One region of the Parabacteroides sp. AF27-14 genome, then DNA from elsewhere that is predicted to be linked to it. Evidence: riboswitches for the same ligand, from Rfam matches in the RefSeq annotation. Region 1 holds a riboswitch; each other region holds the start of a gene.
What was found. A riboswitch is a leader RNA that binds a small molecule or an ion and turns the genes downstream of it on or off. The one in region 1 is predicted to bind cobalamin.
Positions count from the first base shown of each region.

Region 2: it holds a riboswitch for cobalamin, as region 1 does, so the genes downstream of both, DWY79_RS13955 (TonB-dependent receptor plug domain-containing protein) here and DWY79_RS11615 (sirohydrochlorin cobaltochelatase) in region 1, are expected to answer to the same signal.
Region 3: it holds a riboswitch for cobalamin, as region 1 does, so the genes downstream of both, DWY79_RS13990 (putative transporter) here and DWY79_RS11615 (sirohydrochlorin cobaltochelatase) in region 1, are expected to answer to the same signal.
Region 4: it holds a riboswitch for cobalamin, as region 1 does, so the genes downstream of both, DWY79_RS15860 (ABC transporter substrate-binding protein) here and DWY79_RS11615 (sirohydrochlorin cobaltochelatase) in region 1, are expected to answer to the same signal.

Region 1 is NZ_QTLZ01000009.1:139,833-148,604, forward strand. Features, by position in the region: gene DWY79_RS11595 (bifunctional cobalt-precorrin-7 (C(5))-methyltransferase/cobalt-precorrin-6B (C(15))-methyltransferase) at 1-517, opposite strand, end outside; gene cobJ (precorrin-3B C(17)-methyltransferase) at 514-1,926, opposite strand; gene DWY79_RS11605 (PepSY domain-containing protein) at 1,983-3,446, opposite strand; gene DWY79_RS11610 (TonB-dependent siderophore receptor) at 3,465-5,846, opposite strand; gene DWY79_RS11615 (sirohydrochlorin cobaltochelatase) at 5,993-6,910, opposite strand; cobalamin riboswitch at 7,038-7,235, opposite strand; gene aspT (aspartate-alanine antiporter) at 7,322-8,772, shown strand, end outside.
Region 2 is NZ_QTLZ01000013.1:40,708-49,037, forward strand. Features, by position in the region: gene DWY79_RS13940 (TonB-dependent receptor) at 1-1,654, shown strand, start outside; gene DWY79_RS13945 (sirohydrochlorin cobaltochelatase) at 1,688-2,617, shown strand; gene DWY79_RS13950 (sirohydrochlorin cobaltochelatase) at 2,691-3,788, opposite strand; partial or broken gene DWY79_RS13955 (TonB-dependent receptor plug domain-containing protein) at 3,811-5,874, opposite strand; cobalamin riboswitch at 5,986-6,183, opposite strand; gene DWY79_RS13960 (TerB family tellurite resistance protein) at 6,238-7,035, opposite strand; gene DWY79_RS13965 (HAD family phosphatase) at 7,126-7,743, opposite strand; gene DWY79_RS13970 (sugar O-acetyltransferase) at 7,736-8,329, opposite strand.
Region 3 is NZ_QTLZ01000013.1:50,878-55,810, forward strand. Features, by position in the region: gene accC (acetyl-CoA carboxylase biotin carboxylase subunit) at 1-502, shown strand, start outside; gene DWY79_RS13980 (biotin/lipoyl-containing protein) at 515-1,039, shown strand; gene DWY79_RS13985 (acyl-CoA carboxylase subunit beta) at 1,032-2,564, shown strand; cobalamin riboswitch at 2,722-2,923, shown strand; gene DWY79_RS13990 (putative transporter) at 3,223-4,905, shown strand.
Region 4 is NZ_QTLZ01000017.1:7,485-16,256, forward strand. Features, by position in the region: partial or broken gene DWY79_RS23395 (AraC family transcriptional regulator) at 1-5, opposite strand, end outside; gene DWY79_RS15850 (ABC transporter ATP-binding protein) at 170-1,183, opposite strand; gene DWY79_RS15855 (iron ABC transporter permease) at 1,185-2,222, opposite strand; gene DWY79_RS15860 (ABC transporter substrate-binding protein) at 2,232-3,395, opposite strand; cobalamin riboswitch at 3,458-3,657, opposite strand; gene DWY79_RS15865 (precorrin-2 C(20)-methyltransferase) at 3,724-4,428, shown strand; gene DWY79_RS15870 (hypothetical protein) at 4,477-4,989, opposite strand; gene DWY79_RS15875 (formate--tetrahydrofolate ligase) at 5,383-7,050, shown strand; gene proS (proline--tRNA ligase) at 7,148-8,629, opposite strand; gene DWY79_RS15885 (Gfo/Idh/MocA family protein) at 8,738-8,772, shown strand, end outside.

The DNA of each region.
Region 1 (8,772 bases):
TATAATTATCATAGCCGTATTCCAGCATCCGGCGAGCGATAGTCGTAGGCGTATGTTCCCGATCCGTGAGCACGCCTATCTTAGACGCACTTTCGATCAAGGCACGATCGAACTCGTGCCAAGGCCGTCCGGTAAGGGAGACGATCCGCATATCGTGGTAAGGCATCAATAGATTTTGTGCCAAGAGTTGCAAGGAATTAAATGACGGGTACAGGCGGATTTGCGCATCCGGCAATCGGTTTTGAATCGTAACGGCGAATCCGAAAAACAAAGGATCTCCGGAAGCGAATACAACGATGCTTTCCCGACCGTCGTACGAACGATAGCGATCGAAGACCTCGTCCAACGGGACTTTTATATCGATCCAGTCCGCTTTCTCGGGCAAGAGCGAACGTACGATCTCATGATGCCGCACGCCTCCGGAGAACACCCGGTGGGACGAGATTATCTCCAATATCTCCGGCGGAAAGTATTGCCGCATATTATCATCCAGCCCTATGACATAAAATCGGTTCATACGTCTCTTCCCGGCTTTAATTGTTCTGCGTCATTAAAACAAAGGATGGCATTCACTAGCGTAGCCGCTAAATTACTACCTCCTTTACGACCTTCCACGATTAGTTTCGGTATACCGATAAAAGGTTTCACCATATGTTTGGATTCCTGCACATGTACGAAACCTACCGGAGCCGCGATAATGCCAGCTGGAGTGGCTTTACCTTTACGTATTAAATCGCATAATTCCATAAGGGCGGTCGGGGCGTTCCCGAAGACAAACAGAGCGGTCGGATGCTCTTCCACGGCCCGACGAATACCGGCTTGAGTACGGGTAATTCCTTTGCTCGAAGCCATCTCAGCGACCCGCTCGTCTTGAAGGTAACATTTCACTTCGACACCCAGACGTTGCAGAGCTCCCTTACGAATGCCGGAAGCAGCCATCGTGACATCGGTGATGATCGTAGGAACTTCCCCGCCGCTGATCTTATTATATAATGTAGAGACAGCATCCGGGTCGGCATAAAGGATATTTTCCATATCGAAATCGGCCGTCGTATGAATGGCATGGAGTAACGCCCATTTCTTATCCAACGGGATCTCTTGGTTTTTCAATTCCTTCTCGATCGTACGGAAACTACGGATCATGATGTCCTGTCCGATACCCGTATCCATTTTCTTTTGTTTGATCTCGCCATAATATCCCCGGGGAGTGATCATATGATTCCCGGAAAGATATGTTTGTGAGTTTCCGATCAAGACTACCGTAAACATATCGATCTGCTCGGGGTCCAGATCTGCGAGCGTAGTGACGAATACTTCTTGCTCCTCCCGTCCGGCCTGACGTACATAACCGACCGGAGTCTCCGGCTTGCGTTCTTGCAGGAACAATTCTTTTAAACGATAGAGTTGCCAATAACGTCCCTCGCTTTTTGGATTATAGATCGCCGTAACAAAATCGGCCATGGCCGCCGCACGAATCCGTTTCTCGATCAGTTCCCAAGGAGTCATCAAGTCTGAGAGGGAAATCACACAGAAATCATGTCCGATAGGAGCGCCAAGCAAGGACGCAGCTTTCTGGAAAGCGCTGATGCCCGGATACGACTCGATCTCGATCTCGCTTCCGGATTCTTTCTTCATCTCATAAATCAGAGGAGTCATGCCATAAATACCGGCGTCACCGGAACTGATCACGCAAACCGTCTTTCCCTCGTTCGCATAAGCGAAAGCTTGCTCGGCACGAGCTTGCTCACGTTTCATACCTGTATCTATACATTCCGTTCCCTCACGAAGCAAGTGGGTGATAAAACGGAAATAATATTTATATCCTATGATGACATCCGAGCTTTGGATAGCGGCCAAAACCGCAGGCGTTATATCGGCCTCGCTACCGGGGCCGATTCCGGCGACTATAATCTTGCCTTTATTCATTCAAATCTATTTTATAATACAATGTTCTCAATAAATATAATACAAATATACAGGCTTTACTTCTTTCTTCTCGCTTTTCGCCTGATATATTTTATCGCAAGCCATACACCGGATAAGGAAACGAACGTGCCTCCCAACATGGTTCCCCACATCACGATATTCCATAAGACCGGATGATCTACCAAGAATTTCAGATTCAAGCTATGCAATGCCGGATACATCCAATGGTTCCAACGAGACGGCGTATTTACATAACGGTATTGTCCATTACGGGGATTAATGTAATAACAACTATTATCCACGTCTTGAATAGATACTTTCCAGACCGGGAGTTCTAAATTCCTTTTTCGTGAGATATAATACGTATCATAAGCATCCAACAGTTTGATATCAGCCGTGGTCCCGATACCATGTATCTGAGACAATACGGAACGGATTTCTTCCGGTCGCAGGTTCAATAAAGATATCCCGTCACTCTTATTTGCGTTCACGACAATATCCTTCGTGTCTGTTTGTACGATGTAAAAGGGTATATCACCAAAACTACTCCATTCCAATTGACGGATCTGGCCGGGATAGGCTTGTATGACCGCCCTGTAATCCAACGGATAATCGAGTGGGGAAGGAGCCATCTTCCGCAGTTCTTGAACCGGGTTTATATAGAGCTTGGCTTTCAACCCCCAATCCTGTACACGAGCTAAAGACATCATACCACTAAAGCAGAAGGTGAGGACGAATAAACCGAATAACACCCCAAGAATATGATGCCATTTATACCAGAACTTCTTATAAGGGGAAATCAAATGACGTCTCCTCGCTAACCGGAAATCCCGTATTCCTAAATAGATCCCGGCGATACACATAACGCACCCGATTCCGGATAACCAGACAACTACCTTTATCCATAATTCAGCGTCTTGCCGCAAGGAAGTGAAATAGACCCAATGAGGGATCGCCCCGAGCCAAGCCCAGAAACGACTGTTTTTATCCGTATATTGCAAAACCTCCCCGGATTTAGAGGATATGTATAATTCATGTCGTTCCGGATCGGCGAAATGGAATTTATAGATCGGAAATTCCTCTTTTAAACGACCGAATGGAATCCATTGGTCCAAGGTGTACAAGGAATCTACCTTCGCTATGGAAGAGGTATTCCATAGTGATGCCACACGTTGGATACGATTCCAGTCGATTACGGGTAATCTTTCCGTCGAGTCGGCAGGAATATCATAGCTCCCTTTCTCCGTCCGGATATGAAAAACAGTTTGTCCCAAATAGCTGTTTAAGGTAACATGGCTTATCCGCTCGTTCTGCGGTAAACGTTTCTCTATCTGGTCTAACGAAGGAAGATTCTCCAGAGAGAGAATATCCATCTTCGCCCGTTTATCGGCCCGATCCGCTCGCGGGAACGTATGGTAGATCATTACCAATCCCGATAGGAACCAAACGAGGAACAGGATACTGAGCGCCGTGCCCAGTATCCTGTGTATAAATTGCATGATCTTTGTCAATAGATTCATGAGCGTATGTTCTATATATTATAATGTATAGAAGATAGCCACTTGGAAATTACGAGGCATGCTTGGCACTATCTGTTGTCCGAGCGCTTGGTTATAATAATTGTTGTCAAACAAGTTATTCAAGTTGAATGTAAGGTGAATATTGTTGTTCAACAAATAAGACATACCGAAATCGGTTACCCAATACGGATCGAACCAAGAGTTGTTAGATGTATTACGGTATACTTTACCGGTATAACTGCTACTCAAGTGAAATTCCAGATTCTTCAAGACACCCCGAGGGATGGTATAACTGCCGTATGCGTAGAAAGTCTGGTTCGGTACGTTGCTCTGCCAGTTTCCTTCTTGGCTATTCAATTGTTGCTTTGTCTCATCCGGGTTATTGCCATAGATAGCCTCGATCAATTCCGGATCCTTTATTTCTTTCATCTCCCGGATCTTGGAGTCGTTCAATCCATAACCGATCGTCAGCGCTAAGGTGCTTACCGGAGAAAGAGTGACATCAAAATCAAAACCTTTGGAATCTTGTACACCCACCTGTCCGATTACACTCATCGTGGTAGTCTCGCCGTTTACTTCCTCTTGATAGTTGTTGGTCAACGTAGCCGTACTGTTCATCTTCCGGATATAGAACAAGCTGGCATTGGCGCTTAATATATTGTTCAATTGATATTTAAGACCCACCTCGGCTTGGTATCCTTTCTCCGGCTTAAATACTTCCTCATTGCGAGCAGGCTCGAAACGATTTCCATCACCTCCTACATAAATGACGTTATCTTGATAGAACGTACGGATCGGCTTGAAGAAAGAGGCGAAAGACGCATAAATGGATGTATTCGGATGGGGCAGATAGACCGCTCCGAAACGATAAGTCAACGCCTTATTCTTTATCATATTGAAGCTTGAATGCTCCTCATACTCACGTCGTCCGGTAGGAGTTGTAGCGCTGGCGGACATATAACGGAAAAAGTCGTAACGTAGAGCGGCTAATACCTTCCATTGCTCGTTGAACTCAACCATATCTTGAAGATAAAGGCTGTTGGAATAATGATGCGTAACCGTTGCTTTCGAGAATTTACTGGTCATATATCCCATGCTATGCGGATCATAAACGGATACATGCGAATAAAGGCCGGGACCCTGAACATCATCTCCTAAATTATAGCCCGAATAGCTGGTACGATTCAAGGCGACGAAAGAGTAACCTCCCATATACGTATGCTTTATCTCACCCGTCCTGAATTTACCGCTTAGCTCGAGCGTATTGGCTACCGTCTTGGCTATATGGGAGAAGCGAAGCGGGAAAGAAAGATATACACTGTCCAAACAGATATATTTTTTCTGGCCGTTTTTCATATAATAATGATCATAGATCGGATCATCACTTTCGAGATAGTCGAGGGCTTCCGTCCCAAAATAGTTGATATCGTCGTTATTGTAAGAAAGGCGATCTGTTAGTTTCGCGCCGTTCCAAAAAGTATGTGTGTATTGCGTCGATACGTTCCATGCGTGATTCTTCATAAAGTCGGACTCGTTATTGTAGCGAGCCTCACGGTCAAGTCCCGGTAGCATCTCATTTTTATGGAGATATAACTGTCCTGTTTGCACATTATATACATCATTTGCCATTAAATCGGGAAGACCGATCTCCGTCCCATAGAAGTCGCGGTTAAAACCTCCGCGAACATCTAATATGTCACGTTCCGTCATTTTAGCTTGCAATGCCAGATAACCGGAAAAGCGACGGTTGCCATTATCACGCCAGCCCTCTTGATCGGAAAAGTTGACATTGGCGTAATAATTGACCGGACCGACCAATTTACCGCCCATGCCAAGTGTCGCCTCTTTATTCTCGTAACTACCGTAGGCCAATCGAGCATTAACGCTCTGTTTCTCTGACGGGGATTTACGAACGATATTCAAGGTTCCACCTACGGCTGAATGTCCGTAAAGTACAGAAGCCGGTCCCTTTAATAATTCAATAGACTCGATACAGGATAGATCGGGTACGGGATAAGAGTTGTTTATTGCCGAACGTTCATCGCGGATACCGTCTATCATCATGATAGAATGATCGAAACCACGGATCGACAATTGTTGAAATGCGCCATAAGATGTCTGGAATCGTACGCCCGGCATAAAGCGTACCGCATCTTGGATATTACGGATACCTCGCAACTCCAAACTACTCGCCGTAATGCTATTAATTGAAATAGGAAGATATTTCATAGGTACGTCCAACTTCGTGATTTGTGGACGTGGCTTGCGTGCGGCGGTCGCTACGACTTCTTGAATATTGAATGTCGTATCGGCGAAATTCGTGTACTCATTCTTGTGTTGTGCCTGCATCGTACTGATACATAAGGCTGTCAACGGTAAGATTGTCAAAACTCTTTTCATATATTTAGCATTATAACTGTTTATTGTATGCATGTGAAATCCCTTTCGAAAGAAATTCCATTTTCCTTCGAATGAAAATTTAGTTTCTTTCGGAAGGAATTACTTTTTCTTCCGAAAGGAATAAAACATAGATTTGGAGAACTTTTTTAGTCCTTCTCTACCGCATAAGCTTTCTTCTTATCAACGATATCGATCATCTTATGTTTAGCCATGAAACGGGCATGTTCGATGAAAATCTTCTGAATATCCGGATTCTGTCCCAGACCTTCCATAAATACGCTTACCTCGTAGCCTTTCTTTTCCAGTTCCTCTTTCCAATCACCGGCGATATCGTTTTTCGCATGGTCTCCAGCGACAAACATAAATGGCATTAACACGACTTTCTTCGTACCATTGGCTTTTACTTGAGCTTCCATCGTATCAAAAGAAGGATAACCTTCAATAGTTCCTACGGAATAATTCTTGAACCCCTTCTCCTTCAACATATAATCCAACATGGCATATTGGGCCGTTGCTGGAGTATAAGTGCCATGACCTACTAATAATGTAGCGCCTTCCTTCGCCCCATTTTTTATGATAGCAGCGATTACTGCCTCATAATCTTCCGGCGTATACAATAGGGGATTGCCGATTCGGATTTCCTTGAAAGAAGACTTCATGGCGGCAACGTCTTTACGTAAGGATTCCATCTCGATACCTTCGATTATATTCGTGGATTGGATCAAGATGTGCGTATAACCATCAGCCTTTAACTTTTCCAAGGCTTCGATCGGGTTTAGTTTCTCTATGCCACGAGCTTTTAAGCGGCGCATTACAATGCGAGAAGTCCATGCCTCACGCAACTCAACATCTTTGAAAGCTTCTTTCGCTTTTTGATTGATCGCGTCGATTGTCAAGGCACGGGTATCATCATGGGTTGTTCCAAAATGTACCATCAATAAAGCGGCCTTATCGCCCGGTTGTAAAGAGGCGAATAAATCGGATGCTACAAAATTCTCGCCATCGTGCGCACGACAAACTAGGCTGATGACCAGCAGGAAGAAAGATAGTAAGTGTTTCCTCATCATATGAATATATTAATAATTAGATTACATATCAATCCCACGGAGACAACGTATTATTCCGTCTCCAACATCTTTTAGATATAGGTGATATTTCTATCCTCTTAATTACTCCTAACCCCGGGAGGAATTAATCATTACTTCGCTTGGCAGGTTTCCTGACTGGCTCGAAAAGCAACCTTCCCATCTTTCTTAAGACAGTGGCATAGCAGAACGCTTTCCTTTTCAAGAGCTTCACAGTAGCGGGCACTGTTCCGGATTCTAACCGGATTCCCTTTTATAGAATTGTCGGTAGACAAACTCTATCACCTAAGCGGTCGCAAATTTATATAAATAATCCCGAAAAGTAACAACATCTTTCAAAGAATCCCTGTTTCAATAGCATCTTTTTTGTTTAACATCAAATAAATAGATATGGAATGGATAACTAATTTACTTCAACATTATCCGGAGCTAGCTATTTTCATAACCTTAGCTCTCGGTTTCTGGATTGGCAAGTTTAAGATAAAGAAGTTCACGCTGGGAACGGTTACCAGCGTATTATTGGTCGGTGTATTGATCGGGCAATTAAAAATCGATATAAGCGGACCGTTAAAGTCCGTCTTTTTCTTGATGTTCCTCTTCGCTGTAGGATATAGTGTTGGGCCACAGTTCTTCCGGGGATTGAAAAAGGAAGGTCTTCCTCAAATGCTTTTCGCCGCCGTCATGTGTGTGTTTTGTTTGATCGCTCCTTTTTTGTTAGCGAAACTTATGGGATATAACGCAGGCGAGGCCGCAGGATTATTGGCGGGCTCCCAGACGATGTCGGCAGTATTAGGAGTTGCCGAAGATACGATCGGACAGATGAATATTAGCGATACGGATAAAAGCGCTATGGTAAATGTAATGCCCGTGGCCTATGCGGTAACTTATATTTTCGGTACGGCAGGATCCGCATGGTTAGTGAGTGATATCGGGCCACGTCTTTTAGGAGGACTCGACTACGTGAAAAAAGCGTGTAAAGAGCTAGAGGCTAAAATGGGAAATAACGACGAGAGCGAGCAACCGGGCTTTATGCCTGCTGCCCGTCCGGTAACTTTCCGGGCCTATAAGATTAGTAATGAATGGTTCAAGGATGGCAAAAGCGTAAAGCAGTTGGAGGTATATTTAGACCAATTGGGACGGCATTTGTTCGTGGAGTGTGTCCGTATTAATAATGTAGTAACCGATGTTAAACCGGATTTGGTTTTACATACCGGAAATGAGGTTGTTCTAAGCGGTCGCCGAGAATTCGTGATCGGAGAGGAGAACTGGATTGGCGACGAGGTCAATGACATTGAATTGCTCGATTTTCCGGCAGAGACGTTACCCGTACTAGTGATCCATAAGGAATACGTGGGGAAAAAGATCTGCTATTTACGCAATCAATCGTTTATGCATGGTGTTAGCATCAAGTCCGTAAGGCGTGCGGGTATCAATATCCCGGTCTTGGCCGCTACGGTGATAGATTCTGGTGATATGCTGGAATTGGTAGGCATGAAATCAGAGGTAAATAAAGCGGCGACGGCTTTGGGATATCCCGATCGCCCAACCAATCAGACCGATTTGATTTTCGTGGGTATCGGTATTTTCTTAGGGGGAATTTTAGGTTCGCTCGCGATTCATTTCGGGGGTGTCCCGATTAGCCTAAGTACGAGTGGAGGTGCTTTGATAGCCGGGCTCGTCTTTGGATGGCTTCGTTCTAAGCATCCGACCTTCGGGCGTATTCCGGAGCCTTCCGTTTGGATATTAAATAATTTGGGGTTGAATATGTTTATCGCCGTAGTCGGTATCACGGCGGGTCCCAGTTTCGTGACCGGATTGAAGGAAGTCGGTATAAGTTTATT
Region 2 (8,330 bases), on a different contig from region 1:
TAAGCGTTTGGCCGGCGATGATACCTATTCCCGTATCGATATGTCTAACGTAAAGCGGGTAGAGATATTGAACGGGGCCGCTTCCGCTTTGTATGGTAGCGATGCGATCGCCGGCGTTATCAATATCATCACGGATGATTCCCGTAATAAGGTGAACGTGACGAGCAATAGCCGTTATGGTAGCAAGAACCAATTCTTGCAGTCGGTCAATGCGGACGTGAATGTAGGGAAGTTCGGTTCATATACTTCTTATCAATATCAACGGGCCGATGGTTGGCAATTAAATCCCTATACGGAGAGTAAAGGCGAGTTGGTTCCTACCAATAAGCAAGCTTCCGAGGGATTTCACCGGAACGTGATCAACCAACGTTTCACGTACGACGCTACGGATCGTTTGTCTTTTTATGTGCGTGGTACTTTCTTCGGACGTTCCAGCGATCGTCCGATGCCAATGGATAAAGTGAATACGACCAACTATGATATGAGAAAAGAGACGTTCACTTATGGGGCGGGCGCTCAATACATGATTAATAAGAACTCTTATTTGAACGCTGATTATCTGTCGGACAATCATAGTACGTATAAGGATTTCTTTGATGGAAAGAAAAGCGGAGAGAGTGATATGACGAAACGGATTCATTACCATAACTTGAATGTCAAGGGAATCTTTCGTTTGGGCAAATATAATAAGCTTTCGGCTGGTGCGGAGTTCATTAAAGAGTTACTGAGTAGCGAGACGGATAACATAGCGGGTAAAAGTATGTACACGACTGCGCTTTATGCTCAAGACGAGATCAATATCAATGAGCATTTCCAAGCGTACGCGGGTTTGCGCTATATTTACCATGAGAATTTTAAGAGTTATGCGACTCCTAACGTGGCTTTGCTGTATAAGGTAGGCGGTTTTAATTTCCGCGGATCGTATGCGGCTGGTTTCCGTACACCTGAATTGAAAGAGTTGTATACGGAATCGGAGAAGAAAGCGTCCGGAGCGACTCGCCTTACGATCGGTAATCCGGATCTGGACCCGGAGAAGAGCGACAATTTTACGTTGAGCGCAGAATATACGATGCGGTATTTCTCTTTGTCCGTGTCCGCTTTTATGAATAACGTACGTAGCATGATTAACTATAAGATGTTGGATACGGCGGAACGGGATGCTTATAACACCGCCCATGGTACGTACTATGATGAGATACAGATGCGTGCGAATATCGATAAAGCGAAGATCAAAGGTATTAACGTGGCCTTCAATAGTTATCTGGGAGCGGGCTTTACCTTGAATGGTGGCTATAGTTTCATGGATGGAAAAAACGTATATGAGGATGAGCCTTTGGATAAGACCGTTAAGCATAGTGGTACGGTAGCGGCTATGTGGTCTCATACTTGGAATAAGTATAAGCTGAACGTGAATTTTAACGGACGTATCCAAGGGGAACGTTATTCTACTTCTTATGGATACGCACCGAAATATTCCTTGTGGAATCTCAATACGAGCCATACGTTTAGAGCCGGCGATTTCTTGTTGGAACCGGGAGTAGGTATCGAGAACCTTTTTGATTATGTAGATGATCGTCCCTTTAATTACAATTACGCTACATTGACCCCGGGCCGTACCTATTACGTCAGCCTTCTGGTCCGTTTCAAGCAGTAAACTGTCACATGTCAACTATTAACTAATATAATAATGTATAGGGGATTTTTACGATCCATGTTTGTTTGTTCACTCCTGCTCGGGCTCGCCTGTTCATTATGGGCGAAACCCGGGCGGGAGTTTTACGCTTCCGATATCCGGGAGAGCATGGAAAAGGGAGATAAGTTAGCGATCTTGATGGTACATTTCGGGAGTGCTTACCCGGAAGCTCGTACCCAAGTACTCGATGTGATGAACAAGCGTGTCAAGGAGGCTTTCCCAGACGTGGAAGTCCGGCAGGCTTATAGCGCCCGTAGCGTAGTGAGTCGGTTGAGGGTGCAAGGTGTTTGGGTTCAGTTGCCGGCGGATGCCTTGGTAGAGTTGCGTGATCAAGGGTTTACCCATGTGATAATCCAACCGACTATCATTATAGAGGGTGTGGAAATGGAAGCGATCCGCAAAGAGGCGGAACAGCGAAAAGGTTTGTTTAAGGATTTGCGTGTAGGTAATCCCTTGTTATATGATGATACCGATTATGAGGCGGTGATGAAAGCGGTTTCCTCACCTTCTGGAGTGACTAAAAATGGGGCTAAGTTATTGGTGGCGCACGGAACTTATCATGCCAGTAACTCGGCTTACGCGAAATTGGGGTATATGTTCCAGACCAAAGGAATGAAAGATTATTATACCGGAACCCGTGAGGGTTTCCCTACGATCGAGGATGTAGGTGAGCAAATGCGCCAAGCCGGTCATAAGCGTGTGCAGTTGATTCCTTTTATGTTCGTACTGATTCGAGGTACGGAAAATACGGTTACGGATTTCTGGCAGAAAGGGCTACGTCAACAGGGTTTCGATGTGGATATTTATTTAAAACCTCTAGGTGAGAATCCGGCGATCCGGTCTTTATTTATCGATCACATCCGTTTCGCCATGAAATATAAACGGGCGACGATTTTTGATCGAAAGAAATTATATACACACTGAACAATTGAAAATTGAGAATTGAAAATTGGTTCAGTAAGTACTCCCTAATTTTCAATTCTCAATTCTCAATTATTTACTGGTAGTCTTCTCCGGTTTCCCAAGCTTCCGCGTCATTATATAATGCTTTTAGGTGATTCACCCAGATCTGACGAATAGCGTCGTAATCGCCTAATCCTATGATCTTACAATTCTCCAAGCTTCCGTTATGGCTTTCTTCCGTGTCGATCTTGAAGCCCATCTTCAAAAGTTTTAGTCTCCAGCAAGCGTCGGCGTTAGGAGCGGCAGCGCTGAAATCATCACCCTCCTCGATACCCCAAAGGTCATTATGCGCATGGTCTCCGGCGATAGACATGAACGGAGCTAAGGAGATCGTGATCTCTTCCGGTTTTAAGTTATGATCCTCGCAGTATTTGGTAAGTTTGGAGTAGACACATTCCTCATTTGGTTCGCCTTCTTCCGGCCAGAACAACATATCTCCGTAATCAACGGTACCTACGAATACATTCTTGTTAGCGGCCAAGGCTTGCATAGCCTCTTCTGTTTCCGTGTATTTCGTATTTGCGTTATAGTTTTTATCCGGGTTACCATGTCCCATTAATAAAAGGATGTTCTTGTTATCAGCCAATTTATCACTGTAGTGGCTGTATAGGACTTTCGCTACGGCTTCCACATCATCCTCGTCGTATACCAAACAAGGGCTTTTTACGACTTGAACACTCGGGAAAGACTCGATCATGAATTTCTTCTTCACGTCCGTATTCATCAAGCTTAGGTATTCCTCACCCGGGATGATGTGTAAGGACTGTACCGCTACCTTCTTGTAACCGGCATTTCCTAGAGCTTGTAACCAAAGGTCCGGTTGGTAACGTGCGATACCGGTCTCTGCCTCTACACGATTCACGCAAGTACGGGAGGTAAATGACAAATAGATGTCCGCATCGGGAAATGCGTTCTGGAAATCGGCCAATGTTGCGTCGTAAGTCTTGATAGACTCTTTGAATGTGCTACCGAATGTACACAACAAGATCGCCGTGTCATGTTTCTTACTTGTCTTTACGACTTCTTCCGCCGGGTTTGCGGTATTGTCGTCGTCTCCATCATCACAGGAGGTAAAAACTGCGCTTGAGGCAAATAGACTCGCCGCAAGCAAAAGGTACTTAAATTTGTTCATCGCATTTAACTTTTAAGATTGTTTATAGTTTATGTTTATTCTGAAATTTCACGATAAAGGAGGCGTACCAAGTCCGTCCGGGAGACGTAGTTCCACGATGGCGTCCGAACGGGGTACGATCCACATAATCGAAGATATTATCGATACCGACATTGATATCTAGGTTCCATTTTTTCTTTTTCAATACGTTATGACGGGTATTCAATCGCCATAGCTGATAACTTTTTCCATCACCGTCCGTGATATAAAAGCGGGTGGATTGGTATCGGCCGAACAAGGTGACATCCAATTTATACTTTTTCCACGCATGGTTCCATGCTAGTTTCCAATTGGCATTATGGAATGAGGTTCCGTTGATCGGGGTGTAGAGCATATAATTCGAGTCGGCCGGATCATCCGTATATTGCGCTTTGGCATCCGTATAGCTATAGCCTCCACCAATAGCCAAGGAAGATAGGATTTGATAGGTGAGCGATATATCTCCCCCGAAAGAGCGGGCTTTGGATAAGTTCTTGTGTTGCATGCTGGCCTCGATCTCATCCAATCTGTCTTCGGCGCTTGTCGGGATCTCGGTCAAGGCGATCATGTTCTTGATACGGTTGTAGAATCCTGTTACCGTGATCTGCAGGTTCGACGCATGATATTCTACGCTCGCCGAATAATAATTGGACTTTTGCGGTTTTAAATCCTTATTACCATAATAATGTTTCCACGGGCCGCCGCCGATCTGCGTGATATAATCATCGTGCAACTCCTTTAAGGTAGGAGCCTTAAATCCATTTGAGTATGTGGCTCGGATATTGAAGTCGCCTAGTTTGTACATGGCGGAGACTTTAGGGGTAAACGTAGCCCCGAACTCTTGGTGCACGACGAAGCGCCCACCTACCGTCACATTCAACCGATCCGTCGGATTCCATTCGTCTTGTACATAAGCGGAAGCCGTAAATACGGAGGCTTTCCCGTTCTCGATACGCCGGGGAGATTTCAAATGATCGTATTGATATTCGAGTCCGGCGCTTAGGATATTGTTTTCCCCGAGGTGGAATACGCTTTTGGCTTGTCCTAGGAAACGTTGTTGAGAGGTTTCCAGAATATGTTCTCCGGGATAACGAGTGATACGTAAATCCGTTTCCGGATCGAAGAAGTTCGTAACATCTTTATGATGGTAATTATAGAAATAACTATAGTTACCATAAGTTAGGTCTACCGAAAGAAAATTCAGTCCTCCCAATGCGTATTTAGCTCCTCCGGCCACATCGAAGTTCCGGTAGAATTGATCATAGGTATAATACTTGAATGCGCCGTGCGGACGATAATTCCATTTCTGGTAAAAAGAGCCATCGGCCGAAAGGCTCAGCCGGTCGTTCACTTTGTAGGTTAAGTTCTCCCTTAACGTAAAGTTCGTGGATCGGTTTACGGTTCGTGTCACGGTTCCATTCATTACCTCGTGATGGTCCCATTCTTGGGTCGTATTTCGCCAGCCGTCCGTATGGGTCGTACTAAGTGAGGTGGTGGAATTCACTCTCTTATGCCCAATGCCGATTTGTACGCTTTCCAATATATCTCCATACGATCCGACACGAGTCGTATTCGATAGGCTCACTTTATCCCGGTTCTTTTTCGTGATAATATTGATAACACCGGCGATAGCGTCCGAGCCATACAGGGAAGAGGCGGCACCTTTTACGATCTCGATACGCTCGATATTGGCGGGGTTGATAATACTCAAGTCGTTTTGTCCGCCGGTATCTCCGTTGATCCGTTTGCCATTGATAAGGATCAAGATGTAATCGTTGCCTAATCCGTTCATCTGGATGCCACTACCCATGTCGCTCGGATTAAAGGTGATGGAAGCGTTCAGCCCTTCCAGAATATCTTACATACTGCGTCCTTGGTAACTGTCAAGGGCTTTGCCAGTGATTACCTCTGTTTGCACAGGGGCGTCTTTCAGATAGTGTTCGGTACCCGTACCGGTGACCACGACCTCGTTCAATAGCACGGAAAGTTCCTTCGGATCTTTCAATATGCTTTGGGCGCATACGGATTGTACGCATGCCACCAGAATAGCGAATGCTAAAAGCCTCATATAGTGTTTTATTTGTACACGAAATAAAACAACAAGCCTCTATCTGGTTATGTCTCAAAAAATAAATTGAATCGTTTTTTGTATGACACATACTTCTATCCTGGAAGCTTGATGTTATTGTAAGACTTTAGCAGGTATTCTGGCTCTCCTCTGGTTAGAAACCTTCCCATTCCGACTTAGGAACAGTGGCTTTTGAACTTCTAACCAACTTAATGAGGATTACAGCTGCAGGAACAGCTCCGGATTCACACCGGATTCCCTCTCACCAAACTATGTGATAGCTTGATTACTAAAATCGTGGGCAAAGGTAGGTCTTTTTAATTAAATAATACAGACATTGAGAAAATATTTCCATTTTCTTATTTACTTCATGCCTCTCGCTTTATAGATACGCTCCTTAGCCTCATTGATCTTTTGGAGTTTCTCATTGGCGGCCTTGCGGATATCTTCACCAAGGTTGGCTACTTTGTCCGGATGATGTTTGATAGCCATGCGGCGGTAAGCGGCACGCACCTCATCGTCCGTAGCCGTGGGTTCTATCTCTAATACTTTATAGGCGTTATCTAGGGAGTTTTCCTGAAGATTTAACATGGATTCAACTTCCTTTTCAGACATTCCCATCGCTATGGCTACCTCTTTTAAAGCGTTGATCTCGGTGGCGCAAACATTACCGTCGCTCTTAGCGATCTCGGCGAGGAACGCCAGCAGTTGCAGCCGCTCCTCATAACTTAGGTTGTATGCGATCTGGGTTCCGCATTCCCGGATGGTATTCTTGAATCCTATGCTATTCTCTTGCTCCATGCGTTTGGCTTGGTCGAAAAGCTTTAGCAATATCTCTTCACCTTGGCCTACGGCGATCTCGCCGAAGTTCCTTCGGAGGAATTGACGGACATATTCCATCTCGCTGTGCATGATTTTCCCATCGGCACGGATGATATAGGAGGCCATTACCAACATGGAGAAAAGGAAACTGTTACGCTCCCCGGCGTATGGGTCTCTTCGTGTATATTGATCATCGTAATTGGTTCTGCCACCGAAGGGCTGTCCCGTCATGTTTGCCTCTTCCTCAAAGAAAGAGCCTAATATAATACCGGCTAAAGCGCCCAGTGGTCCGAATGCCATAAACCCCAAGACACCGCCTATCCATTTTCCGATACCCATATTCTTCTTTGTTTTATTTGTCGTTAATCAATGGTGCGATATTCGCTATTCTCTAAACGCATCTCCGGCTGTTGCAATTTCTGGTATTCATCATTGTTCAATTTTGATACCGCAAATTCGCTCTATTTCAAAAATATATTCTTTGGGTGTTGTGAACAATACAGCTTCCATTCCAATCGCCTTTGCACCCAACACATTCACCATTCTGTCATCCGTAAACAAACATTCCGACGGTTTAAGGCTATATTTGTCACAAAGGCGAAGATAAATTTCCTTTTCAGGCTTGATGAAATGTTCCTCACACGATATTACCACACCGTCAAGCAACCGGAATATGTCGAATTTCTCCATGACCCGGTAGATTGTGTCGCTCCAGTTCGTCAACCCATATAGTTTGAATCCGGATTGCTTTAATTTTTTTAGAAGTACACGCATACCTTCAATCTCTCCTGTTATCTCTTCAAGATAATTATCTTTGAAAAACGTGAAGGCATCACTATATTCAGGATACCTTTTTATCGCTCCGTCAATCATTTTCTCAAACGGGATTATTCCACGGTCGCACATGTTTATAAATTCCGGATCTGATAGAATCTTGTGAAAACCGATTAGCGACACTTCATCATCCCCGAAATGTCGTTCAAGCAAGGGTTGCAAATCGTGATTTACAAGGACCTTGCCAAAATCAAAAATGAGGTTTTTAATCATTATCTTCGATATTTTTAATTACACGGAAAGGATTGCCGACAGCTATGGAATTGGCAGGAATATCTTTCACGACAACACTGCCTGCTCCGATGACAGAGTTTTGGCCGACAGTCACACCCGGAAGGATTGTAGAGCCGCCTCCTATCCATACACCATCTTCTATAAGGACAGGTCGGGCAATTGTGTCGCAGATGGACGCTCCGGGACATGTCCTTTCCGGCATCCTTTCCGCAAGGTGGACGGAATGAGTTGCGGTATATATTTTCACATCGGGGGCTATCATCACGTTGTTACCGATAATGATATTGTTATTATCGAGGAACGTGCAGTTCATGTTCACGATCACCTTGTTCCCGAAATAGATGTTTTTCCCATACTCGCATCGGAAGTCTATGTCGATGTAAACATCCTTGCCGATACTTCCGAACATCTGCCGATAGATGCGCTGCTTTGCCTCATTGTCGGCATAATCCGTTTCTCTGAGTTGGTGTAGTAGCCTTTTGTTACGGACAGTCATTTCCGTTATTTCGGGCGATGAGCCGTCGAAAGGCTCCTCATCCATACATTTTTGATATTCAGTTTTCATG
Region 3 (4,933 bases), on a different contig from region 1:
CCGGATCTGTGCGGAGGATACGGAAAATAATTTCATGCCTTCCCCGGGTATTATCCGGCAATTAACGGAACCGAATGGTATCGGGGTACGTATCGATAGCTATGTATATGAAGGGTATGAGATTCCGGTCTATTATGACCCTATGATCGGTAAATTAATCGTATGGGCAACGACACGTGCGTATGCGATCGAGCGTATGCGCCGGGTTCTATATGAATATAAAATCACGGGCTTAAAGACGAACCTCAGTTATTTGAAACGTATCATGCATAATCCTGATTTCGTGAAAGGGGAATATAATACATTATTTATCGCTAAGAATGCCCGGATGCTACAACGGTCTAACGGTAATAACGAGGAAATCGAGAATATCGCCATGATCGCCGCTTATATGGATTATTTGATGAATTTAGAGGAAAATACTTCTACCCAATTGGTGGATACACGTCCTATCAGCCGTTGGCGGGAGTTTGGTTTACAAAAAGGTGTCTTACGGATTTAACGGGTATTGGTTATGGAAATACATATCGGAAATCGTGTGGCCGATGTGACATTGGTCAGTAAAGAAGGGAATAAAGTCCGGCTTTCTATCGACGGGAAGCCGTATGATGTGGATATCGTGATGACGGAGAACGGCAGTTGTTCTGTCTTGCACGATGGGAACTCATTTAACGCGGAGATCATCTCCGGAGAAGATCATCGGAGTTATGACGTGAATATGTTCTACCGTTCCTATCATGTGGATATCGTAGATACCCAAAAGAAATATTTGCGTATGCGTAAAAGTGCGGAAGAGAAGCAAGATGACAAGATTGTCGCCCCGATGCCGGGTAAAGTCGTGAAAATACCTGTGCGGAAAGGAGATCGCTTGGAAACGGGGGATACCGTGGTCGTACTTGAGGCGATGAAGATGCAGAGTAACTATAAGGTAAGCTCAGCATGCGTGGTAAAAGATATATTGGTATCCGAGGGAGATTCCGTTGATAACAATCAAGTGCTTATGACTTTAGACCTATTAAAAGATGATTCATATGAATAACGAGCAATTATATAAAGATTTTGAGGCTTTGAATAAAGAGGCCTCGTTGGGAGGAGGATTGAATCGCATTGAGAAACAACATGCTTGCGGGCGTATGACCGCCCGTGAACGAATCGAGATGCTGTTGGATAAAGGGACTTTCAATGAGCTGGATAAATTCGTGGTGCATCGGTGTACAAACTTCGGGATGGATAAGAATAAGATTCCCGGTGATGGAATGGTAAGTGGTTATGGAAAGATCGATGGTCGTTTGGTATTTGTTTACGCTTATGATTTTACCGCATACGGTGGGACCTTGAGTGCCACGAATGCCGCTAAGATCGTGAAAGTGCAACAATTAGCCTTAAAGAACGGAGCGCCGATCATCGCCTTGAATGACTCGGGGGGTGCCCGGATTCAAGAAGGGGTGAATAGCTTGGCTGGTTATGCTTCTATCTTTTACCAAAATACGATGGCCTCGGGAGTCGTTCCCCAATTATCGGCTATTTTGGGGCCTTGTGCGGGGGGCGCTTGTTATTCCCCGGCTTTGACCGATTTTATTTTTATGGTCAAAGAGCAAAGTCATATGTTTATCACGGGGCCGGATGTCGTAAAGGCGGTGACTCACGAGGTGATCGATAAGGAAGAGCTGGGCGGGGCGCAGGTACATAGCGGAAAAAGCGGGGTCGCACATTTTGTGTGTGATACGGAAGAGGAGACTTTGATGAGTATCCGGGAACTTCTGAGTTTCCTGCCTTCTAATAATATGGAAGACGCTCCAGTTATAGCTTGTGCTGACGATGTGCGTCGGGTAGAAGAGTCGTTGCAGCATGTGATTCCGGAAGATCCTAATGTCCCTTATGACATCAAGGATATTATAGAGCCGATAGTGGATAATCATTACTTTTTCGAGGTTATGCCTCATTTCGCTCGCAATATTGTAGTGGGATTCGCTCGTTTGGGAGGCCGTACCATAGGTATCGTAGGGAACCAACCTGCCTTTTTAGCGGGAGTCTTGGATATCGATGCTTCTGATAAGGCCGCACGTTTCATTCGCTTCTGCGATTGCTTCAATATTCCATTGATCACGTTCGAGGATGTGCCGGGCTTCTTGCCGGGCTGTACGCAAGAACATGCGGGAATTATACGCCACGGGGCAAAAATTGTCTACGCTTATGCGGAGGCCACGGTTCCCAAAATCACGTTGATTACCCGGAAGGCTTACGGGGGAGCCTATATCGTAATGGCAAGTAAGCCTACCGGTGCCGATATAAACTTGGCATATCCGATGGCTGAGATTGCGGTGATGGGGGCTGAAGGTGCCGTGAATATATTATACCGGAAAGCCAACGATGAGGAGAAGAAACAAGCAATTCGTGAATACACCGAGAAATTCTCAAATCCTTACCGGGCAGCCGAGCAAGGATTTATAGATGAAGTCATACAACCTAGAGACACACGTTTTAAATTGATTCAGGCGTTGGAAATGGCGAAAAATAAGAGCCAGAGTAATCCTCCTAAAAAACATGGAAATATTCCCTTGTAGTAATTATTATTTAAGGAAAATCAAAGCCTCTTCCTGTCGGGAGGATAGCTTAGAGGTTAAAAGATCCCGGTTCAATTGTTTTGTCCCGGGATTTTTTTATTTGGATAATAAAAGTAAACAAAAAAGCGAAAAGATATGATATATACGGAAAACATGCTATCTTTGTTCCCGAATCGGTTCCGCATATACCATTCGGGTATGTGGATTAAAAGGGAATCGGGTGTAAATCCCGGACAGTCCCGCTGCTGTGAAGCTCCGAAGAACATCTTGAAACAACACTATCGCCACTGGTTCTAGCGACCGGGAAGGCCTCAAGATGGGAGTCAGTCAGAAGACCTGCCATTCATTAAAGGCTGTTTTTGCTCGAGGGATTAGGAAAGCAGTACGAAAAGATAAGCAATATCTTAAAAGGAACAAAGACGTATGAAAAGGATCTGTTCGCACTGTCGTGCGACATTTGAATGGCCGGTAACCCTTTTGCCGGAAGAGGAAAGTTTGTCTAAATTATCAGCATAAGAAATAGAAAATATATTAGTAAATGTTGTTAGAATGGATGCCAGATTAAACTGGGATACTAAATGTTCAATATGTGTATCTCTGCCGAAGTGATTCGCCAGAGGTACTTTTTTATCTTAAATTAATATATACATGAATAGATATGGAATGGATTAATGAATTGTTATGGGGAGAAGGGGTAGGGCATTCTATCCTTTTGTTATCCGTTGTGATCGCTCTGGGGATCCAGCTTGGTAAACTGAAGCTATTCGGTATCTCTTTAGGGATTACCATGGTACTGTTTGTCGGGATCTTTCTCGGGCATTTCGGTTTTACGGCGAATCCGTCGGTCGTTCATTTTTTTAGAGAGTTTGGTTTGATCTTATTTGTTTACTCGGTAGGTATGCAAGTAGGCCCCGGATTTTTCTCTTCGTTTCGAAAGGGAGGGATCACGTTGAATATGCTTGCTTGCGGTATTGTTTTTCTAGGGGTGATTACTGCCTTGATTATACATTATATTACAGGCATTCCTATACCGACAATGGTAGGTATCTTATCCGGAGCAGTGACGAATACACCGGGATTGGGCGCTGCTCAACAGGCTTATTCAGATATGACGGGGATCTCGGATGAAACGATCGCTTTAGGATATGCGGTTGCCTATCCGTTAGGTGTGATCGGCATTATCTTGTCGATGATTTTTATCCGTTATGTTTTCCGTATCTCTTTTGCGAAGGAGACGGAACAATTGGAAGAAGAGACGGATACGGAATCGGGAGGAGAGGCTGTACCTATCTCTTTGGTGGTGAAGAATCCGGCGATTTTTGGTCGTAGCGTAAGTGAGCTATCTAAATTGTTGGAACACCGTGAATTTGTTATTTCCCGTATTTTACGTAACGATACGAATCGGATAGAGATCGTGGCGGGGAACACGGTATTGAATGGGGATGATAAGATTTTTGTTATTACCGCAGAGCATGACGTGGAGGCGATAAAGACTTTTATCGGTCAAGAAATACAGATGGATCGTAAGCAATGGATTCCGGCGGAAAGCCAGTTTATCAGCCGGCGTATTTTGGTTACCCGGTCTGAAATCAACGGTAAGCAATTAGGGGCTTTGCAGTTACGCCGTTTACATGGAATTAACGTGACTCGGATCAATCGTGCGGGGCTGGAGTTGGTAGCTACTCCTAATCTGGTCTTGCAAATAGGCGACCGGGTGACAGTGGTCGGTAGTGAATTGGCGGTGGAGAAAGTTGCCGAGACGCTGGGTAATTCAATGAAACGCTTGAATGAACCTAATTTGGTGACTATTTTTGTTGGTATAGTTTTGGGTATTATCGTGGGAAGTCTTCCTATTAGTTTTCCGGGTATTCCTCAACCGGTGAAATTAGGATTAGCGGGAGGTCCGTTGATCGTTGCGATATTGATAAGCCGGTTCGGTTATCGTTATAAATTGGTTACTTATACCACGCAAAGTTCTAATTTACTATTGAGGGAATTAGGAATCACGTTGTTTCTCGCCTGCGTGGGATTGAGTGCGGGTGAAGGTTTTGTCGATACGATAGTCAATAAGGGTGGTGTAGCTTGGATCGGTTATGGTTTTATAATAACGTTATTGCCTCTACTGATTATCGGTTGTGTGGGAAGGTATTTTTATAAACTGAATTATTTTACGTTGATGGGATTGATTGCGGGAAGTACGACCGATCCTCCTGCGTTAGCCTATTCCAATATGGCGGCAGGAAATGATGCGCCGGCGGTTGGATATGCGACGGTTTATCCATTGACCATGTTTTTGCGTGTGTTGACCGCACAGTTAATGATATTATTCTTTTATACATAGAATAAATATTTTGTTGTTAGTAATGTTT
Region 4 (8,772 bases), on a different contig from region 1:
TGCTTATACAACACCTGTACTCCACACAGCCGTAGAAGTGACAGGAATGGTGGAATTAAAGTTGTATGTATCTTTCAAGCAATTACAGGAAAGCCGACGAAGCTAGCTTACTTTAAAACAATGGATTTGAATGGAAAAAATTCATAACTATGAATGAAGAAAAACATAGTTATGATTTTTCAGTATCAAAATAGGCAAGTAATTCTTCTATCGTTTGGGTGATATAGGTACCGCCGGAAGTCTCATGGATGATAAAGTGGGTGGTCTTTAAATCGCCAGTCTCAATCCAGATATTCGATTCCACTTCCCGATTCGCCAAAATTCCGTTTCGCTGGAGCGCTTTACGCACCATAGCGTATTTCTGGCCATGTCCAACGAGGCGGATCTGTCGGGAGAATTGATTATCTATACGGAATAATCCGGTATCCTTATCGAAAACAATCCCTTTCCGGGCGAAGAAATTGCTTAGATGACCACTCAATGCCAAATCCTCGGGGGTACCGGTAGAGATACCATTCGCTTTGTCCATTAACCAGATCTTATCCGATATCTGGAGAGCCAGCTCCAAATCGTGAGTGGACATAAATATCGTCTTATTCGTTTTCCGGGTTAGATGATGGAGTAATTGCATAATCTCTACCTTGCTGGGAAAATCAAGGAATGCGGTAGGTTCATCCAAGTAAATAACCGGAGTCTCCTGAGCGAGCGCCTTAGCGATCATCACTTTCTGGCGTTCTCCATCCGATAAGGTATGGACCATGCGGGATGCTAGTTCCTCAATGCGGACAAGGGCGATGGATTCTTCCACGATCCGCTTATCATCCTTGCTCAACTTGCCCCAGAAGCCGGTATACGGGCTACGTCCCATCCCGACCAATTCCCGTACCAACATATTCCGGATCTCACATTTATCGGTCAGCACGACACCGATCGTGGTGCTCAATTCCTTATCGGAATAAGCATCTATATCTTTTCCTAGGACCAATATTTCCCCATCTAATTTAGGTTGGAAAGCCGATAACGTGCGCAATAAAGTAGACTTCCCCACCCCGTTAGCACCCAGCAAACAGGTTAATTCACCACTATAGATCGTAGAGTGTATACCTTTAGCTACCAGCTTTGTACTACTCTTAGAATGGTAACCGATCGAAAGGCCGTTAATATGAATCGTATCTTGTTTCATCTTACTCGTTCAATTCATTCTTTCGTTTTCTAAATAATACCGAGGCCACTACAGGAGCACCTACTAAAGCGGTTACCGAGTTGACAGGTAACGCTCCCTCGAACCCCGGCATACGGGCGATCAAATTACAGATCAACGCCAACGCCGCACCTGCGAATAAGACCGCAGGCATTAAAATCCGATGGTCGGAAGTTTGAAATATGGCCCGGCATAAATGCGGAACGGCTAGCCCCAAGAAGATAATAGGTCCGCAATAAGCCGTGACAATCGCCGTAAGGACCCCGGCCGAGGTGATAACCAACAAACGGGCCCGCTTGATATTAAGTCCCAAATTGCGTGCGTAGCTATCCCCAAGAAGCATCAAGTTCATGGTCTTGATAAGCAGGAACGAGAGAGGGATCAAGACTGTCATAAGAATCACGAACAACGTCATCTGATTACCGGAAACACGGGCGAAACTACCCAATCCCCAAATCACGTATGCACGGATATCCTCCTCGACGCTAAAGAATTTAAGTACACCGATCACGGCGTTTGCCACGTAACCGATCATCACACCGATAATCAACAACGTGACATTTCCTTTTACCTTTTGGGAAACATACACGATCAGCGCCATCACGGATAAGGAACCGATCACGGCCGCTATCGATAAGGCGATCTCCCCCATAAAACCAAGTTTACTCAAGGCAACGCCCCCTAAACTACCGCTTAACAACACCACGAAAGCGACACCCATGCTCGCTCCCGAACTGATACCTAAGACCGAAGGTCCGGCCAATGGATTACGGAAAACGGTTTGCATCTGTAAGCCGCTGATGGATAAGCCTGCTCCCGCTACCAACGCTGTCAATGCCTGTGGTAGTCGGGATTTCCAGATAATATTCTGCCATGTAATAGGCTCATTTCCTGAATTCCAGATAATATGCCAAACCGATTGAAGAGGAATAGAGACTGACCCCAACACCAAATTCAAAAAGATTAGAACAAAAATAGCCGTGACAATCGCCAGCATCCATAGGGTATTTGAATGTCTCATCAGCGTTCCTTATTTAAGTCGAGAATAATAGACCGGCTCATGATCCGGTAATAAATCCGGATGAAAGATATGAAGCAAATCCGCTAGGACGATCTCCGGTTCTGTCGGCATACTCTCATAAAACGGCGTGTTCTTCATATTACAATAGATAATCCCTTTCTCCCGGAACGCACGGAAATCCGCATAACGAGGATCTTGCTCTTTCAATGCCTCATAGCTAAACGTTCCCGGGAAACTATTCACGATACGCCAGAAATCAGCATCGTCCGCTTGGTTATAGACCGTCTCGAAGTCTAATGTAACACCACCGGATCGCTCATCGTCTTTCAAGAAATAATCAGCGCCGGCATCCTTGAAAAGCTGTGCCAAGAAACTCTTTCCTCCTACGGCATACCAGTTTCCACCCCGTAACTCGCCACTAAAAACGATCGGACATTTTTTAACCTTGCCATCCGCCGTAAGTTCCTTTAATTCATTATACCTCTTCTCAATGGCGGCAAAACGCTCATTGCCCTCTTTCTCTACCCCTAACAACAAGCCTATGAACTTGATCCATTCAGCTTGTCCCAATGGCGTAGTCTCCTTATAACCCAAATGGGGAATCAAGGGGATACCCACGTCTTTCAGCGTCTCATAGCCTCCCCGCTTGAATGGCGATACAAGGATCAAATCAGGATTCATACTCATGATAACCTCGTTATCGAAATTTCCCTCTATACCGATCTTTGCGGTTTTACCTTCTTTCAGGCGTTCGTTCATCTCTTTATTGAACAAATGCCGTGTACTGGTAATCCCAACGACCTTATCCAAGGCACCCAATTTAATAAAATTCGATAATTGCAGGGAAGTCATACAGATAACGCTTCGGATAGGAAGCTCTATCATCGTATAATCAACGGGAATCCCCGTGGGTTTCGAACCTCTTTTTACGAACGCATAATGAAACGTGGTGCTTTCCTCGTTTTGAGGATCTTGAATATCAGCCAAGACATATTGATCCGCATAGGTAAGCTTGAATCCTTGGGCGTATAAAGGCTTAACCTGCTCTTGCGAGAATGCGGATTGCTCTACGGAAGCCGTCTTCCCTATTTCTCCTTTTTCACGGATACCTGAAGTACATGATAAAGTCAATACCGATAAAAGCAAGCATCCACCCGCTATAAACTTATTCATAATCCTTGTTTAATTGACAGTTGATCATTGACAGTTACTCTCGTCCTGCTCCACGGGACAGCAACATTTATTTATGAACCGGCAGGTCTTCTGACTTACTTCCATTCTAGACGCCTTCCCGATTACGAAACCAGTGGCCAAGGTATTGTCCGAATGTTTAGAAGTTCACAGCAGCGTGGTCTGTCCGGGATTCTCACCCGGTTCCCTTTTAATCCGCCTCCCGGAAAAAGAGATAAGCGGAGCCTGTTACAGCGACAAAAGTAGTAAGAATATTTGTATACATCCGCAATTTTAAGGACTTTTGCGTTTCAAATAAAAACAGATACACATGAATCATCCTATTCACTTCGTCTCATTAGGTCCCGGTGATCCGGAATTAATTACGCTGAAAGGGCTTAAAACATTACAAAAGGCTGATATTATCTATTGTCCTGCTACACAAGGCAAGCATGGAATCATATCTCGGGCGACGGATATATTGAAAGCTATTGAGGTAGACGAATCCTTGATCCATCCGTTTATTTTGCCAATGAGTAAGGAACGGACAGATGCGTTAAACGCTTATAACGAATTGTTTCTGGATGCCCAAGCTGAATATTTGAAAGGAAAACAAATCGTGATCGTCGCCGAGGGAGACGCTGGTTTTTATTCATCTATACAATATGTATACGATAAATTCGAGGAAGCAGGAATCCCGGTCGATCGAATCGCAGGAATTCCGGCATTTATAGCGGCAGGTGCCTTGGCCGGGATACATATCGTAAAACAAGAGGAGCAAATTAATGTAATCCCCGGGACTGCGTCGTTCGATGAACTTTCGGCAAAAATAGAAAATGGAATGATCATCGTCATCATGAAATTACCGGGTTGCCAAGAGGCTATTCATACTTGTATCCGGCAGTATGCGGATAAGGCGGTTTTTCATTATTTCGAGAATGTAGGAACAGGAAAAGAATATTATACTACTGATATCGCCACTATACATTCCAAGGATTTCCCCTATTTCTCCCTACTGATTATCCAACCTCGCTAAAAGAAGAAGGCTGCCCGGAGAGTAACCAAACCCGGACAGCCCATCTTATTACGCTACATGCAATATATGCTTAAGCTGATCGATATGGAAACGAAGTGTATCCATATAAGGTTTCACTGAATTATGGTACATGATCGCTTTTGCGTGCATATCTTCCAACTCGCTTACTTTACGGTTCGCCTCACGCATTTTACAAGCGTTGTAGCGAATACCCGATACATGCCCTTTGATATCCTCGATCGCTTGGTTTCCCCGGTTGAAGATAGACTCTGCTTCTTCCGGAGCGTATACCGTATAGGCTTGGGCAACGTCATCCAGTAATGCCTGTTGATAAGAGCCGGCTATCGGGAGCAATTGATGGATCGCATGATGACATAAAGAATGAACCTCGTTTTGAAGCTTCTTCAATTCTACTTCCCACTTTGATTCACATACTTCATCCAATTGTTTGACTTCCGCTACGACACGACCGCTAAACAATTCCACTACCATCTTTTCCCATGCTTCTGCTACCCACGATTTAGTAGCAAATGTAACCTGACTAAATCTTACTGTTGACATAACCTTAAATTTACATATTATATTGCTAATGTTATTAATCTCTCATCTATTTCAATTTATCACACTCAAACCATTTTAGCTTTCTTTTTATCGTTGTGACACCACAAAATTAATCAAATTATCATAGACGGATAATTTTAAAGACTATTTTATAATTCTTTAAGAGTGCAACAAGCAAAACGTATGATTTTTGCAAAGTTCACTTTACAAAAAGTTCAATTTCAAGCCTAACAGCTATCACAAAAAGCGAGATCATCGCCATTTTCGCACAAAAATATCAAAATAACACAATCTTCTTATTCCATAAAGGGGGAAAACCTTGTTCCGTATCATTTTGTTATTATAATAAATTAGATTTACTTTGTTCAAACTATATAAACTTACATAAAGCACATGAAATCGGACATTGAGATAGCAAGAGAAACAGACTTGCGTAAAATTAAGGAAGTTGCGACAACGTTAGGTATCCCTCGTGAGGAAGTACAAAATTATGGCAGGTATATTGCCAAGGTTCCTATCCATTTGATCGATAAAAAGCAAATGGACCAGCATAATTTAATTTTAGTGACCGCTATCACTCCCACTAAAGCGGGAATCGGAAAGACTACGGTTTCGATCGGTCTGGCTTTAGGGCTGAATAAAATAGGGAAGAAAGCGGTGGTCGCTTTACGTGAGCCGTCTCTTGGCCCGTGTTTCGGCATGAAAGGTGGTGCTGCCGGAGGTGGATATGCCCAAGTGCTTCCCATGGAAAACATCAACTTGCATTTTACAGGGGATTTTCATGCGGTTACTTCCGCCCACAATATGATTACCGCTTTATTGGATAACTATATTTATCAGACTCGCAACACCTGCGAGGGATTGAAGGAGATCAAATGGAAACGGGTTCTTGACGTAAACGACCGTAGCTTACGTAACATCGTATCGGGTCTAGGCGGCTCGGCGAACGGTGTCCCTACCGAGACCGGATTTGACATCACTCCCGCTTCAGAGATCATGGCGATCCTTTGCTTGGCTACGGATATAGAGGATTTGAAACGACGTGTCGGAAATATTTTATTGGGTTATACAAACGAAGATAAGCCTTTCACGGTAAATGATCTTGGCATAGCCGGAGCTATTACCGTATTGCTAAAAGACGCATTACTGCCGAACCTAGTACAAACAACGGAGAATACTCCCGCATTTGTACATGGAGGTCCTTTCGCTAATATCGCCCATGGATGTAATTCCATATTGGCCACCCAAATGGCTCTTACTTATGGAGATTATGTGATTACGGAGGCTGGTTTCGGCGCTGATCTGGGTGCGGAGAAATTCTTTAATATCAAATGTAGAAAAGCGGGGCTTTCACCGAAACTGACAGTCATCGTAGCGACTGCCCAGAGCTTAAAACTTCATGGTGGCGTTCCTGAAAAAGAAATCAAGGAACCGAATATCGAAGGATTAAAGAACGGATTCGCTAACTTAGATAAACACATTGAGAATATGAAGAGCTTCGGACAGCAAGTAATCGTGACTTTCAACCGTTTCGCTACCGATACGGACGAGGAGATCGCTTTAGTGGCTGAGCATTGCAAGGAAAAAGGGGTTGGATTCGCCATGAATAACGTTTTCTCCGAAGGAGGTGAAGGGGGTACGGAGCTTGCCCGCTTAGTGGTTGATACGATCGAAAATCATCCTTCCGCTCCTTTACAATATACATATGATCTGAATGATCCGATCCGTACGAAGGTACAAAAAGTGGCCCAGAAGATATACGGAGCCTCTTCGATTGTTTATACGACTTTGGCCGATAAAAAATTGCGTCAGATCGAAAGCTTGGGTATTTCCCATTATCCGATCTGCATCGCCAAGACTCAATATTCATTCTCTTCCGATCCGAAAGCTTATGGGGTTGCCAAGGACTTCGAACTAAAAGTACGAGATGTAATCATCAATAACGGAGCCGAGATGATCGTTGTCGTCATGGGCGAGATCATGCGTATGCCGGGGCTCCCTAAAGAGCCGCAAGCCCGAAAGATCGATATCGTGGATGGCATGATTGAGGGATTGAGTTAATAGACAGTAAAACAATTTAAATAAAAAAGGTACGCCTCACACATTCAGTAAGGCGTACCTTTTTTATAACCACTCTCGCCCCGAAACCGGGGGGCGATCAATAAGCTCTGGCGAACAGTACCCGGCAAGCCGACGGTTTACCTGTCACCATACACTTACCCGGAGTCTTATCACCAGCTAAAGGAATACAGCGGATCGTAGCTTTCGTCTCGTTCTTGATCAATTCTTCTGTTTCCGGGGTTCCATCCCAGTGGGCCATGATGAAGACGCCATCCTCGATCTTCTCCTTAAATTCCTCATACGTATCTACGTTTATGATGTTAGCCTCACGGTGATCGTACGCTTTCTTGAAGATATTCGCTTGGATTTCCTCCAACAGATTCTTCACGTATTCCTCAATGCCATCACAAGTGATCGTCTCCTTCTCCAAAGTATCACGGCGCATTACTTCGATCGTATTATTCTCCAAATCACGACCACCCATAGCCAAACGCACGGGAACACCTTTTAACTCGTACTCAGCGAACTTCCAGCCCGGCTTCTTGTTATCAGCGTCATCATATTTCACGGAAATGCCTAACGCTTTCAATTTAGCCACGATACCAGCGACCTTCTCGCTGATCTGCGTCAATTGCTCAGCGCTACGGTAGATCGGTACGATCACAACCTGTATCGGAGCCAAATGTGGAGGCAATACCAAACCGTTATCATCAGAGTGAGACATAATCAACGCTCCGATCAAACGTGTGGAAACACCCCAAGAAGTAGCCCAAGCATAGTCGCTCTTACCGTTCTTGTCGATGAAAGTAACGTCGAAAGCCTTACCGAAGTTCTGCCCCAAGAAATGGGAAGTTCCCGCCTGCAAAGCTTTTCCATCCTGCATCATCGCCTCGATCGTATAGGTATCCAAAGCACCGGCGAAACGCTCGCTCTCAGACTTCACGCCCTTTATTACCGGCATTGCCATATAATTCTCAGCGAAGTTCGCGTAAACCTCTTGCATCTTCTTAGCTTCTATCTCCGCTTCTTCACGAGTAGCGTGAGCGGTATGGCCTTCCTGCCACAAGAACTCAGCCGTACGAAGGAACAAGCGAGTACGCATCTCCCAGCGCATCACGTTCGCCCATTGGTTGCACAAGATAGGCAGGTCACGGTAAGACTGAATCCAGTTACGGTATGTATTCCATATAATGGTCTCCGAAGTCGGGCGAATGATCAATTCCTCTTCCAGTTTAGCTGCCGGATCTACGACAACCCCCGTACCGTCATGATTTGTCTTCAAACGATAGTGAGTAACCACGGCGCACTCCTTAGCGAACCCTTCTACGTGCTCAGCTTCTTTGCTTAAGAAAGACTTCGGGATCAGCAAGGGGAAATAAGCGTTCACATGACCGGTTTCCTTGAACATATCGTCTAGGATACGTTGCATCTTCTCCCAAATAGCGTATCCGTAAGGCTTGATCACCATACAACCACGCACGGCGGAATTCTCCGCCAAATCTGCCTTAATTACCAAATCTTGGTACCACTGCGAATAGTTTACACTTCTCGGTGTAAGTTCTTTCAGCTCTTTTGCCATTTCTTTATATTTCTAAATTATATTGTTTTCCTTAATCTGAATAAGTAATGGGTTGCAAAGGTAAGAAATAATCGTATATCTTTGTAAAAACTATATATAGATAATATCATGAATATACACAAGATCACACGTTACTTACTTAT